4 regions of the Comamonas sp. F1-6 genome follow, and region 2 is predicted to be linked to each of the others. Evidence: predicted binding sites of a transcription regulator. Region 2 holds the regulator's gene; each other region holds the start of a gene.

Region 1 (3,321 bases), on a different contig from region 2:
AGCACAGACGACCTAAAGTTGCTTTGTCCGCTTTGGGTCGAGAGCACCAGTTCGACCCAGGTAAAGACGTTCACTCGAAGCTCATGTCAGTCCAGTGACTGCTTCGAGGTTTGGAGAGGACCTTTGTGGAGGTCTCGCTCCAATGACTGCTGTGGACATTAGCAGTCATCGGCATCTTTGAATTGGGCGACTGCAGACAGCCTAGACTTGCTGTTCGCGGCCACGCTCCGGACGACAGCTTCTGGCCGAACTCAGTCGGTCACGCCCAGCGGGTTCGTCGGCTGAAATCGGTACTGGCAGTCAATTCAACCGGAATACGCACTTTGCTCTAAATAGCGGTGAAGTTGTTTCTGCACTCGCCGCAGATCAGCTTTAGCCCAGGCTTTCCCCACACAGAGACCGGAATCTTGCATCCGCTACAGCTGTATTTCACCCGATTGGACTTGTTGGCTGGCGTAGTAAGCACCCCGCCTTCCCCTGCAGTGGCGGCGACAGCTGAGCCCGTGGGCTTAACTGCCTCGGCCAGGGCAGGGATGCTGGCCATTGGAGGCTTGGTCCCCTTGATGCCTTGAATGTGGTTGGCCATGCTGGCTTGGCCAGCGATTACGTGATCTGCAGAGGGGAAGCGGTCGTACCAGCTGAGCGTGAAATTTGCGGTCAGCAGCTCCTGGCATGCAGCCAAAAAGCGGCCACCCTCGACGGCATAGTCCGCCATGCAATCACCCGTTCGCGCGCCACCAGGTTGCCCAGTAGAGGAGGGCATGAGCCCGATGCTCTCCATCTTTCGCGCCCATTCCTCGTTGTGATACCGGCCTCGGCCTGGCTTGCCAAAATGGTGCTGCCACAAGTGCGTCATTTCATGGACTTGGGTCTGGAGTGTTTCGATGATCGGTACGACCGCAAAGTAGGTTGGATTCATCGCAATCTCGTCGGTCGTTGAGCCGTCCACCGAGGCAAAGCGGGCGGCTGAGAAGTAGCCAAAAGTTCGCTTTTCCCGCTGCAGCGTAATCAAGCAGCTTGGAAGTTGCCCCTCAAACAGCCGTTCATTGAAATGGTCGTAGGCCATCTGCAGCTCGTTGTAGGTTTCCTGCGTAGGTGCCAAGCGGGGTGAGGGCGTGGGCACAAGGTCAAGCTGGTTTGGCTGCTGGGTCATATTTGTATTGTGCAATACAAATCATCATTCACAAACATCCCGCCTGATGCGACAATGCATCAAATTTGATGCTAAAGGAGTAGCCATGAGATCGACCTTTACGATCGACGACGAAGTCGTGAACCGTGCCCGTGCTGTTGCAGCGCCTGGTATTGCTGTGCCTGAACTGGTACGCCTGGCGCTTGAAACCTTCACTCGCGTCGAGGCAGGCAAGCGCTTGGCTGCCCTGGGCGGAAGCGCGCCAGACATGCCTGATGTGCCACGCCGTGGCAGCGCGGCAGATGCCGAAGGCTCTCGCTGATGCCGGTGTCCGTTCTAGTCGATACATCGGTGTGGGTGAGGCATTTTCGGGAGGCCGACATCCACCTGCAGGAGCTCTTGGTGCAAGACAGCGTGCTGATGCATCCTATGGTGCATGCAGAGTTGGCCTGCGGCACGCCGCCAGCGCCGCGTGCCGATACGCTCGCAGCTCTGGCCATGCTGCGGCCGAGCCAGGAAGCTTCAATTCTTGAGACTTTGGCCTTCCTTGAGAAGAACAAGCTATTCGGTAAGGGCTGCGGCTTGGTAGATCTATCGCTGCTGGCCTCGACGCTAATCACACCGGGCGCTTTGCTTTGGACTGCAGATCGACGCCTTGCAGAGTTGGCCGCTCAGCTTGGCGTGGCATATGCCATACCAACGCATTGAGAGTCTCGAAAGCCCTTCTTGGGCTCTCGGATTAGCAGACGCCGCACCTTGCCGCGTCCTGAAGTCGCGCCAACCGCATTAAGACCAGAAGTGCTGCTACTCAATCCGCAGCATTGGCTAAATACCGTCAGCGCCATGGCACTAATCAGCTTTCAGGCTTTTATACTGTACATCCATACAGTTAAAAGCCATGAATGCCGCAACCCACTCCATCACACACGATCCCGGTGACTATGACCGCTGGCATCTGCCGTCGCATCTTGCGCAGGCGGTTTGGCGCGGCACAGAGGTAGCAAGGTCGACCGGCAGAGCTTTCCCTACTGGCTTTACGGAGCTCAATGCCGCGTTGCCCGGTGGAGGCTGGCCGACTCATGGCTTGAGCGAGTTGTTGCTGCCCCAGGCCGCGCTGTGTGAATGGCGGTTGCTCGGGCCAGCCTTGCCTGAGTTGCTGGCGGACAAGGGTAGTCGGGTCTATCTGGTTGCTCCTCCGAAGACGCCACTCGCAATGGGCCTTGCTCAGCTCGGCCTTGCCCCAGAGCAACTTGTCTGGATTGATGCCAAGGGGTCGGCTGAACGGCTGTGGGCCGCAGAGCAACTCATTAAATCTGAGCCAGACGGTGCTGTGATTGCCTGGCTTCCTCAAGCAAGACAGGACCAGATCCGCCGCCTGCAGGTTCACGCGCATGCATGCGATGCACCTGTGTTCTTGATTCGTCCCGAGTCAGCCCTACGAGACGCCTCGCCGGCACCGCTACGACTCTCTGTATCTCTCGGCCAGGGCTGGGACATTGATGTGCAGATCCGTAAACGCCGGGGTGGTGCTGCCGTCGAAGTAATGCATCTGAATGCCGTTCCGGGCAATCTGAACTCCATCATTCCACCTCGTATGCGCAACCTTGGCATTCCAGTGCCAAGCATTCCACAGGAGGTGCACCATGCATTGGGCAGCTCTCATACCCATATCGCTTCCAAGCTCCGCATCGCCCATTGAGCTGCAGTCGTTGGCGGTCTGGGCTTTGCAGTTCACGCCGCGTGTGGCCATGGTCGAAGAGGGCGTACTGCTGGAGGTCGATGCAAGCATGCGGCTATTCGGCGGCACAGCGGCGTTGCATTCGCTGGTGGAGACTGGGGCGCAAGAACTCGGAGCCAGCGTTGCATGGGCACCGACGGGCCTTGCAGCGCTTGCGTTGGCACGACAAGGTGTGAGCGATGGGTTCCACGAGCCGTTGGTGCGCCTGCTCGATAGGCTGTTGCTGGAGCGAATTACCGCAGTGGCCAAGCATCAGCCTACCCTGGCGAGGGTTGGATGCAGAACCCTTGGCCAAGTGCGTGCGCTGCCGCGTGGCGGCATCGTGCGTCGCTTCGACAAAGAGCTTCTTGAAGCAATGGATCGCGCATACGGCCTGCGGCCAGAGGCTTACGCCTGGGCGACAGTGCCTGAGACCTTTCGAGCGCGACTGGAGCTCATGTGTCGCGTGGAT
Region 2 (3,321 bases):
GTGCCCACCACCACCACGGCACGCACGCCTGCCGCATACCAGGCCTGCATCACCGCCAGCGCCACGGCACTGTTGCAGCCCGCATGGCTGTGCAGCAACTCCACCTGGGGCCATTGACCTGCGGGCGGTAAAGCGATTGCAGGCAAGCCAGCCGCAGCAGCCCTAGGCAGCGCGCCCGTTGCCCAGCGCACCCGTCCCACTTCCACCCAGCCCTGCGGGCCGGTGCCACTGCCATCAAAGGCATCCACACGGTAAGGATGCACCTTGCGCACCTGGCGCGCACTGAACACCCTGCCCGCCACCACCGCCAGCACGCCCCGGCCAGCGGCCTGTGCATCGGCCGCACAGGCCACGGCATCACGCAGATTGCCGGGGCCGTCAGCGGAGATGGCTGTGGCCGGGCGCATCGCACAGGTCAGCACCACGGGCTTTGACGGACGCAGAACGCATTGCAGAAACCAGGCGGTTTCCTCCAGCGTGTCCGTGCCGTGGGTGATCACGATGCCGCTCAGATCATCACGCGCGAGCAGCTCGGCACATCGCAGCGCGAGTGCATGCCAGGTCGCGTGATCCATATCCTTGCTGTCCAGCTGCGCCAGTTGCTCCGCCTGCAGCGACGCAGCAGCAACGCGTTCCAGGTCCGGCACGGCCTGCAGCAGTTGGGCCACGCCCAACTGGGCCGCACGGTAGCCCACACTGGTGCCAGCCTGCTCGGCGACACCGGCAATCGTGCCGCCCGTGCCCAGGATGACGATATTTTTGTCACGTTCCACTTGCAGTCCTCTTCAAACTGATTAAAAATACAGGTACTGGATGAACACACAGTATTCATCATCGATCGATCAAGGAATGCCCATGGACCACCCCAAGCTCACTCCCCGCCAGCAGCAGATTCTGGACCTCATCCAGTCCAGCATCGCTCGCACGGGTGCGCCCCCTACCCGGGCCGAGATTGCCAGCACCTTTGGCTTCAAGTCGGCCAATGCTGCAGAAGAGCATTTGCAGGCACTGGCCCGCAAGGGCGTCATAGATCTGGTCAGCGGCACATCGCGCGGCATTCGCCTGCGCGCCGATACCGTGCGCACCATCAATGCGGCACGCGGCACCAGCTTTGCGCTGCCGCTCACGGCCCTGGCCCCGCTGGTGCTTCCCCTGGTCGGCCGCGTCGCTGCCGGCTCGCCTATTCTGGCCCAGGAACATATCGATCAGAGCTATTCGGTCGAGCCCAGCCTGTTTGCAGCCAAGCCTGATTACCTGCTCAAGGTCCGCGGCATGTCCATGCGTGACGCGGGCATCATGGACGGCGACCTGCTGGCGGTACAGGCTACGCATGAAGCGCGCAACGGCCAGATTGTGGTGGCCCGCCTCGGTGACGACGTGACCGTCAAGCGCTTCAAGCGCACGCCTCAGGGCATCGAGCTGCTGCCCGAGAACCCCGACTACAAGATCATTCACGTCGATCCTGAAGAGCCATTCGCCATCGAAGGCCTGGCCGTAGGCCTTATCCGCAACAGCATGTTCATGTAACGGGCAGACGGCGTCCCTCCGTCCATGCAGCGGAGGCACCGAGCCTCTTTCCCTCTCAAGCCCAGGTGGTAGGCGCGAAGCCGTTGAGCTTCGCCCTGGGCGGAGCTTTGCCTGAAGAACGCAATCCTGCCTTTATCCATGCCGCAAGGTCATCAAAGGAGTTGCTAAATGGGATTCGCCACATCACTGCAGTCTTTGACACGCCGGACCCTGAAAAGCCTGTCGCCCATGCAATCTTTCCCCTCGGACTTGCGTTGCGGCGAGGACGGCGCAGCCGCCACGCAGCCTGCTTCCCTCAATGCCCGTGGGCCGAAGGCAACGCGGATCGGCATTCCTTTCATGCGCGCCAACCGCAGCTGCGGCCGTCTCGCCGGCCATGCGCTTCGCATTCAGTCCGTTGCAGCCACCCAGCTACATGTGCCGATGACCGCCGAACCTGCGCAGGTCGGCGCTCCGCGACTGCTCAAGATCGTGCAGCGTGAGCCGCGCAGTCAGCCCGAATGCCTGCTGATCTCGGGCCGCATGGCCGATGTCTGCGCCGCGCTGGAGCGTATGGCACTCCATGAGCAAACAGCCCCACAAGTCTGAAAGCACAGTGAGGTTTGACGGCCTGCACTTATGCGGCCCCGAGCCCGACCCGCGATAGGCCTGCAGGCGGAGCAACAAAGCTTCCATATGCATCCAACAGGAAGCCATTTCAGCGCTCTTGGCCCATTGGCTGGCAGATATGACGCCAGACGACTCTGCCAGCAGTGCATAGGCGAAAAACTCGATATCGCCAAAGCAGACCCTCTGCCTTGGCGCCGAACGATCTGGATCGCCATGTAAATTTTTTACTGATGCTCTGCAGGGGCCTGTCCGCCGAAACGCATTTCGCACAAGCCTCGCAGCCTTCTATACTCCTTGTCAGGCGCGAATATGCGTCAGAGCGGATACCCGGATCAGGGTATTGCGGCACCTCTTCGACAGTGGAAACATTCATATACACATGTCAACGAGGGCGTCTTATGAGTGCCTACCGCAAGCTCTTGCAGCACATACAGGCCAAAGACGCCAATGGGAACCTGCGCCTGATTCTGGTCTATCAGAGCTTTGATGAGGTCGACATGCCGCATGGCGTCTCCATACGCCCGTCTGCCATTTACTTTGAAACTGCCGATCACCAGGAGGTCAACTGGCTCAATCCACAGCAGTTCGAGATAGAGGCCACTGGCGAAATCCTCAATCGCGTTCCTCCTTCGCCCGAGGAATGAGACAACTCGACGCGACCGCCCCGTTACAGAGTCTTACCTCCTGTCTACAACTCTGCTGCATTCAAGAACTAGGCATTGCGCGGCTCGAAATATTGGAATAAATTGATTCTCAGGCACATCTTCCGGCATCAGGAGGCTGAACATGTTCAAGCACCTGCTCATTCCCACCGATGGCACCAAACTGTCAGAGGCTGCCGTGCGTGCTGGCGTTCTGCTTGCGCGTGAACAAGGCGCCAAGGTGACCGGCCTTTATGTCATGCCCGATTACCGCGCCATCATCTACGGCGCGGACGCGCTTCTGACTTACAACAGCGCAGAGTTCGAGCGAAGTGCCAACAGCGATGCAGATGCGGCTTTGCAGTTCGTTGACCAGATTGCCAGACCTGAAGGCGTACCCTGCAACTTTGTGCGAGTCACCCACGCCTCTGTTTACCAAGCCATTGTTCACCAGGCGCAGGAATTGCAGTGCGACCTAATTTGCATGGCCTCACACGGTCGCAAAGGTATCGGCGGAATTTTGCTGGGCAGCGAAACCCAGCGC
Region 3 (3,321 bases), on a different contig from region 2:
TTGATTCACCCTGGTCCAAGATCGGCAAGCGCTTTGTGCGTCTGGTCGTACCTTATGCCGTGGCACTGGTGGTGACGATTGTGGTGTCTGCGGCGATTCGTCCCTGGTTCGATCACGAGTCCGTGTCCGCCGACCCCGATCTATGGCAGCTCATGGCCCATGCTCTGCTGCTGCAGGGCATTGTGGGCGAGGAGTCACTGTCGGCTGGTGTCTGGTATGTGTCCATAGACTTTCAGCTGTTCGCCGCGACCGTGCTGTTGCTGGCCGGAGTGCGCTGGCTGCAACAATGGGCGCTGAAGCGCTTGGGTGCTACGGCCATGAAGCGCTGGTGGCCCTGGGCTGTGACTGGCATGCAGGGGCTGGTGGTTGTGGGGACGGCAGCTTCGTTGCTGAGCTTCAATCTTGATGCAGACCTGGATGTCTGGGCGATTTATTTCATGGGTGCCTATGGCATCGGCATGATGGCCTTCTGGGCGGTGGCAGCAGACAAGCGCCTGACGGCCTGGAGCTGGGGCATGCTGATTGCTGCTCTGATCATCGGCGCGCTGGTCTATGAGTGGCGCGACCGCATTTTTCTCGCCGGCGTGACCGCGATGCTGCTGATCGTTTGCATGCGTACCGAGGTCATTGCCCGCTGGCAGGGTTTTGCGCCGCTGCGTCGCCTGGGAGAGATTTCCTACTCGGTATTCCTGATTCACTTTTCCATCTGCCTGCTGGTCAACGCAGTGGTCAACCATTTCTGGCATGGTTCGGTCACAGCCGCCGTGGTGGGCATCCCGTTTGCCTTTGTGCTTTCACTGACTGCCGGCTACGCGCTGTATCAACTGGTGGAGCGCCATGTTTCGTCATGGAGTCAGGCCCTGCGCTGGCAGGCAGGCTTGATCGGCGCGGGTCTGCTGACCACCATGCTGGCCGGCTTGCGCTGAGTCTGATCCAGGCAACAAAAAAAGCAGCTTCGGTGAGCTGCTTTTTTGTTGGGTGAGCCGGTTCAGCGATGGAGCTCGCCCGCGCTTTCGGGCTGGAACTCGATGGCATCCACGCGCACGGTTACCTGACCGGTAGGGCTGGGCATCTTGAACTCATCACCCACTGACAGGCCCAGCAGGGCGATGCCTACTGGCGCAAAGATGGAGACCTTGTCGGCGCTGCCATCCATATCCTTGGGGTAGACCAGTGTCAGCGTATTGGTCTTGGCGATCTCGAGAATGGTGAAGCGCACGGTGGAGTTCATCGTCACCACGTTGGCGGGTATTTCTGCGGGGTCGAGTACATCCGCGCGGTCCAGCTCCGCCTCCAGTGCATCACGGCCGGGGAACTGGCTGTTGTTCTTTTCCAGCAGCGATTCAATGCGATCCAGGTCCAAGGAGGACAGAGTGATATTGGGCTTGCGCTCCATGTAGTAACTCCCTTGCGAGATGGTGTGGTTGGCGCTTTGGCGTTGCGCAAACGGACAAAAGCCCGGGCAACGGTGTTGTCCGGGCCAAGGCATTCAGTGAAAGGCACCAACTTGGTGCATTGAAGGGATTGTCGGCGCTGAATCGCAAACTGCCAAGCCATCTCGCACTCACTGAGTGCGGATTGACTTTGAACTTGCTCTAGTTAATGGAGCGTGCTAAGCCTGTAGAGCAATGAGCGCAGTCATTTTTCATCCAGATCTGACTCAATCAACCCTCACCGTATTGACCGGGATGCAGCCATGGTCAGTGCCCATTTCTTGCAATGAATAACTGTATTTATGTACAGTTGTTTTATGAAGAAACTTTCCTCATCCTCTGGACTGGAATCCATTCGGACCGATGTGCCGGTGCGGCTCATCAAGGGGCGAGGGGCTGCCAGCCAGATCACGCACCGGTTTGCACGGGAGCTGCGCCAGGGTTTCGATGACGGCTGGGGCAAGTCCGAACAGGATGAAGGAAGCGAAGAGGGTGAGGAAGTCAAGACCTGGTGCACCCATCTGGAGTGGGAGCGGGCCAAATCAGCCCTGAGCCGCCACGAATCGCCGGATCTGCCTTTTCATCTGGGGCTCAATCCCTATAGAGGATGCGAGCACGGATGCATTTATTGCTATGCCCGGCCCACGCATGGCTATCTGGGCTATTCGCCGGGTCTGGATTTCGAAACCCGGCTGATTGCCAAGCAGAACCTGCCCGAGGTGCTGCGCGCCGAGTTATCCCGGTCCAGCCATGTGGCGGCCCCCATCATGCTCGGCTCGGTCACGGACTGCTACCAGCCTGTGGAGCGCGAAGTCGGGTTGACGCGCCGCGTGATAGAGGTCCTGGCGCAGGCCAGGCATCCGTTTTCCATCGTCACCAAGGGCAGCGGCATCGAACGCGACCTTGATTTGCTGGTGCCGCTGGCACAGCAGCATCTGGTGGCCGTTTATGTGACGCTGACCACCTTGCAGCCCGAGCTGGCCCGGCAGCTGGAACCACGCGCCGCCGCACCGCATCGGCGGCTGCGCATGATTCGGACCCTGAGCGAGGCAGGCATACCCGTAGGCGTCAGCCTGGCGCCGCAGATTCCGTTCCTGAACGACGATATGGAGCAGGTGCTGGCCGCAGCCAGCGAGGCCGGTGCAAGACAGGCTTTTTATGCAGTGCTGCGTCTGCCGTGGGAAGTGGCTCCGCTGTTCAATGAATGGCTGACGCTGCACTATCCCGAGCGCGCCCAACGCGTGATGGAGCGGGTGCGGGATCTGCATGGGATCAGCGAAGCGGGCAGAGCCGACGGCAAGGTCTACAACAGCAGGTTTGGCCAGCGCATGAAGGGAACAGGCGCCTGGGCCGATATGCTGGCGCAACGCTTTGCACTGGCCTGCCGCAAGCTTGGGCTGAACCGTGAGCGCGTGCAACTGGACTGCGATCAGTACCATCATTCCTTGCTGTCGCCGCAGCAAAGTCTTTTCTGATGTTTCGTCTCATTTCGTTGCGTGTCGACTCGGAACGGGTCGAGGCAGCGAGCTGCAGCTGCCCGGTTGCAAAAGGCCGGAATCTGGCATGACTCCGGCCTTTTGGGCGCCTGAACTGTTTACTGAGCTTGGTAATCAATGGACTTGAGCAAGGCCTGCTGGCGCTGATAGGCCTTCTGCAGTTCGTTCATCAGCGCTTCCGGGGTCGCGTCGGTGCCCGACTCCATGCCCATGTCCCTGAGCCTGGCCTCGACCTGGGGCTGCTTGAAATACTGCAGCGCGATCTCTCTGACCCTGGCCTGCACATCGGCAGGGATATCCGGGCGCGACCAGACGCCGAACCAGCTTACCTCGGAAAGTTGCGGGTAGCCCAGTTCCTTGAAGGTGGGCACATCGGGCAACTGCACCATGCG
Region 4 (3,321 bases), on a different contig from region 2:
CGGCCATCAGGCGGGAAAAATAGAACACGGCCGCGCCGCAGCCCAGCACCAGGGCCAGCAAGGCACCCAGCATCAGGCCGCCCAGCAGCGATTTGCCGGCACTCAGGCCCACGCGCAAGGCGGATGGGGAATCAGGGGGTTGCGAAGCAGTCAGCACGTGGGTCCCTCCGGTGTAAGAAGCTGTTGCCGCCGCAGGCGGGCGGGGACCGGGTGGCCGCCTCAGTCCTCGTCCTCGCTGTCGGGTGCAGGGGAGTATGGGGCATCGCGCAGCACGCGTGAAGCCACGCTGGACGAAAAGCCGCGCGAAGCCAGAAAGCGCAGCTGCCTGGCCTTTTCCTTGAGGTCGACGGGCACGCTGCCAAAACGCTTGCACCACAGCTCGCGCGCGCGCTGCAGCTCGCTGCCGCGCAGCTGCTCGCCCGCCTGGCGCACGGTCTCGTCATCAAGCCCCTTGCTGCGCAGATCATGCACCAGACGCGCTGCGCCATAACGGCCGGCCTTGCTGCGCAAGACAGACTCGACCACGCGCTCCACGCTGATGAAGCCCCGCTGCTCCAGCTCGTCGAGCACGGCATTCAGATCGTCGCCCTCCTCCACATGGGCGGCCAGCTTGCGCTGCAGCTCCAGCCGCGAATGCTCGCGCTGCGCCAGCAGCTTGAGGGCGCGGCCCTTGAGTGAAAGTTTGGCAAAGCTCACGACGCATCTCCAGAAACAAAAAGGCGCAGGACGAACCTGCGCAAAGATGGCAAACCTTTTGAGCAATGAGGCCCGCACTCAAACACTGGCGCTCACCAAGCCAGGGACATCAAGCAGGGGCCGCACCCGCAGCGAGGATGTAGTCCCCTTTCGCGAAAGGCGCATGGCGCCTCAGGGTGACTGAATCAACCTTCAATCACGCCGTCCTTGTCCACCTTGCCCTTGCCGCCCTTGGCAGGCTTGGATTCGGCAGCCGCAGCACCGTCCACGGGCAGCAGCTTGATGCCCAGGCTTTCGCGCACCTTGTTTTCGATTTCGATGGCCAGCGCGGGGTTCTCGCGCAGGAATTCACGCGAGTTGTCGCGGCCCTGGCCGATTTTTTCGCCGTTGTAGGCATACCAGGCACCGCTCTTTTCCAGAATCTTGGCGTTCACGCCCATGTCCAGGATCTCGCCTTCGCGGCTGATGCCTTCGCCAAACAGAATGTCGAACTCTGCCGTCTTGAAGGGGGGCGAGACCTTGTTCTTCACGACCTTGACCTTGGTTTCGTTGCCGATGGCCTCGTCGCCCTTCTTGATGGTGCCGGTGCGGCGGATATCCAGACGCACGGAGGCATAGAACTTCAGCGCATTGCCGCCGGTGGTGGTCTCGGGCGAGCCGAACATCACGCCGATCTTCATGCGGATCTGGTTGATGAAGATGACCATGCAGTTGGTCTTCTTGATGGTGGCCGTCAGCTTGCGCAGGGCCTGGCTCATCAGACGGGCCTGCAGGCCGGGCAGGGCGTCGCCCATCTCGCCTTCGATTTCGGCCTTGGGCGTCAATGCGGCCACCGAGTCGATGACGATCAGGTCCACGGCACCCGAGCGCACCAGACTGTCGCAGATTTCCAGAGCCTGCTCACCGGTGTCGGGCTGGCTGATCAGCACGTCGCTGAGGTTCACGCCCAGCTTCTGGGCATAGCTGGTGTCCAGCGCATGTTCCGCGTCGATAAAGGCGCAGGTGCCGCCCTGCTTTTGCATCTCGGCAATGACCTGCAGCGTCAGCGTGGTCTTGCCCGAGGATTCGGGACCGTAGATTTCGATCACGCGGCCACGGGGCAGACCACCTACGCCCAGCGCGATGTCCAGACCCAGGGAGCCGGTGGAGACGACCTGAATGTCTTCGATGGCCTCACCTTCACCGAGCTTCATGATGGTGCCCTTGCCGAACTGCTTTTCGATCTGGGCCAGGGCTGCAGCCAGGGCTTTGGCTTTTTCGCTGTTGGCGTCGTTGGTCTTGGCGATGGCGTTCATATCAGGCTCCGAAGTAGGTGAATGACTGTCTGTGGCCAGTCCTGTTTTTGCATTCAGGCTGGATGCTTGAACAGTAGTTTAGATGCGGATACTGCAGATTTATTTAAATATTTAGTCAGTTTGCCTTACTATTTATCCATGTCAGAAATCGCCCCTGTCACCCCGCCCGCCGATGCCTGGCGCCAGACCCATCTGGGCCGTTTGCTGGGCCATGCCATGCGCCGCTTCGATGCGCGCGTGCTGCAGCTCATGGCGCGTGCAGTGGAGGTGCCGCTGGCGCTATCCAATCTGGCGGCGCGCGACAAGGTAGGAGCGGCCCATATCCACATCACGCGCCATCTGTCGCTGGCTGGCGACCGGCTCACCGATCTGGCCGACAAGGCCGGCATGACCAAGCAGGCCATGGCCGATCTGGTGGCGCAGTGCGAAGCCTGGGGATTGGTCACGCGCGAGGCCGACCCGCATGATGCGCGCGCCAGGCGCGTGCGCTTCACCGATGCGGGTCTGGCCTGGCTGCAGGCTTTTCACGACGCCGTAAGCCAGGCCGAGGCCGAATTTCGCGAAGCCGTGGGCGCGGATGTGGCCACCGTGGTCGCGCTGGGCCTGGAAGCCTATGCCGAAGGCTACTGAGATTCTGTATTGACGCCTTCTTGACGCCTATGAGCGGCTGTCGAGAATTGCCCCGAACGGCCATGAGCCATCCCTACAATGGCAGCAAAAGTGCAAACAGGCACACATAACAAGCAGGAGACACACATGCGCATACTGATTGCCGAAGACGACCAGGTGCTGGCGGATGGCCTGCTGCGCACGCTGCGCAGCTCGGGTGCCGTCGTCAGCCATGTGGCCAACGGCAGCGAGGCCGATACCGCCTTGCTGACCAGCAGCGAATTCGATTTGCTGATTCTCGATCTGGGCCTGCCAAAGGTGCACGGCCTGGAAGTGCTCAAGCGCCTGCGCGGGCGCGGCGATGCGCTGCCGGTGCTGATTCTCACGGCCGCCGATTCGATCGAAGAGCGCGTACAGGGCCTGGACTATGGTGCGGACGACTACATGGCCAAGCCGTTTGCGCTGTCCGAGCTGGAAGCGCGCGTGCGCGCCCTCACGCGTCGCGGCATGGGCGGCGCCAGCTCCACCATCAAGCATGGCCCGCTGGTCTATGACCAGACCGGCCGGGTCGCCACCATAGACGGCAAGATGGTGGAGCTGTCGGCGCGCGAGCTGGGCCTGCTGGAGGTGCTGCTGCAGCGCGCGGGCCGCCTGGTCAGCAAGGACCAGCTGGTGGAGCGCCTGTGCGAATGGGGCGAAGAGGTGAGCAACAACGCCATCG

Evidence for each region. The regulator LexA, encoded in region 2, represses DNA repair genes until DNA is damaged. The targets are predictions, from matches to a motif close to ACTGTATNNNNATACAGT.
Region 1: imuA (translesion DNA synthesis-associated protein ImuA) is a predicted target of LexA. The motif match lies at 2,005-2,022, and genes of this name have one in related genera.
Region 3: AAIL66_RS08210 (PA0069 family radical SAM protein) is a predicted target of LexA. The motif match lies at 1,727-1,744, and genes of this name have one in related genera.
Region 4: recA (recombinase RecA) is a predicted target of LexA. The motif match lies at 2,049-2,066, and genes of this name have one in related genera.

The regions. Positions count from the first base shown of each region.
Region 1 is NZ_JBCPWN010000020.1:78,078-81,398, reverse strand. Features, by position in the region: gene AAIL66_RS18695 (SprT-like domain-containing protein) at 329-1,153, opposite strand; gene AAIL66_RS18690 (DUF2191 domain-containing protein) at 1,239-1,454, shown strand; gene AAIL66_RS18685 (PIN domain-containing protein) at 1,454-1,840, shown strand; gene imuA (translesion DNA synthesis-associated protein ImuA) at 2,031-2,831, shown strand; gene AAIL66_RS18675 (DNA polymerase Y family protein) at 2,776-3,321, shown strand, end outside.
Region 2 is NZ_JBCPWN010000014.1:71,074-74,394, forward strand. Features, by position in the region: gene AAIL66_RS15195 (asparaginase) at 1-773, opposite strand, end outside; gene lexA (transcriptional repressor LexA) at 856-1,527, shown strand; gene AAIL66_RS15205 (hypothetical protein) at 1,696-2,115, shown strand; gene AAIL66_RS15210 (hypothetical protein) at 2,535-2,780, shown strand; gene AAIL66_RS15215 (universal stress protein) at 2,923-3,321, shown strand, end outside.
Region 3 is NZ_JBCPWN010000006.1:50,969-54,289, reverse strand. Features, by position in the region: gene AAIL66_RS08220 (acyltransferase) at 1-926, shown strand, start outside; gene rnk (nucleoside diphosphate kinase regulator) at 989-1,396, opposite strand; gene AAIL66_RS08210 (PA0069 family radical SAM protein) at 1,751-2,908, shown strand; gene AAIL66_RS08205 (tripartite tricarboxylate transporter substrate binding protein) at 3,028-3,321, opposite strand, start outside.
Region 4 is NZ_JBCPWN010000016.1:31,832-35,152, reverse strand. Features, by position in the region: gene AAIL66_RS16300 (hypothetical protein) at 1-157, opposite strand, end outside; gene recX (recombination regulator RecX) at 220-696, opposite strand; gene recA (recombinase RecA) at 882-1,991, opposite strand; gene AAIL66_RS16285 (MarR family transcriptional regulator) at 2,130-2,621, shown strand; gene AAIL66_RS16280 (response regulator transcription factor) at 2,748-3,321, shown strand, end outside.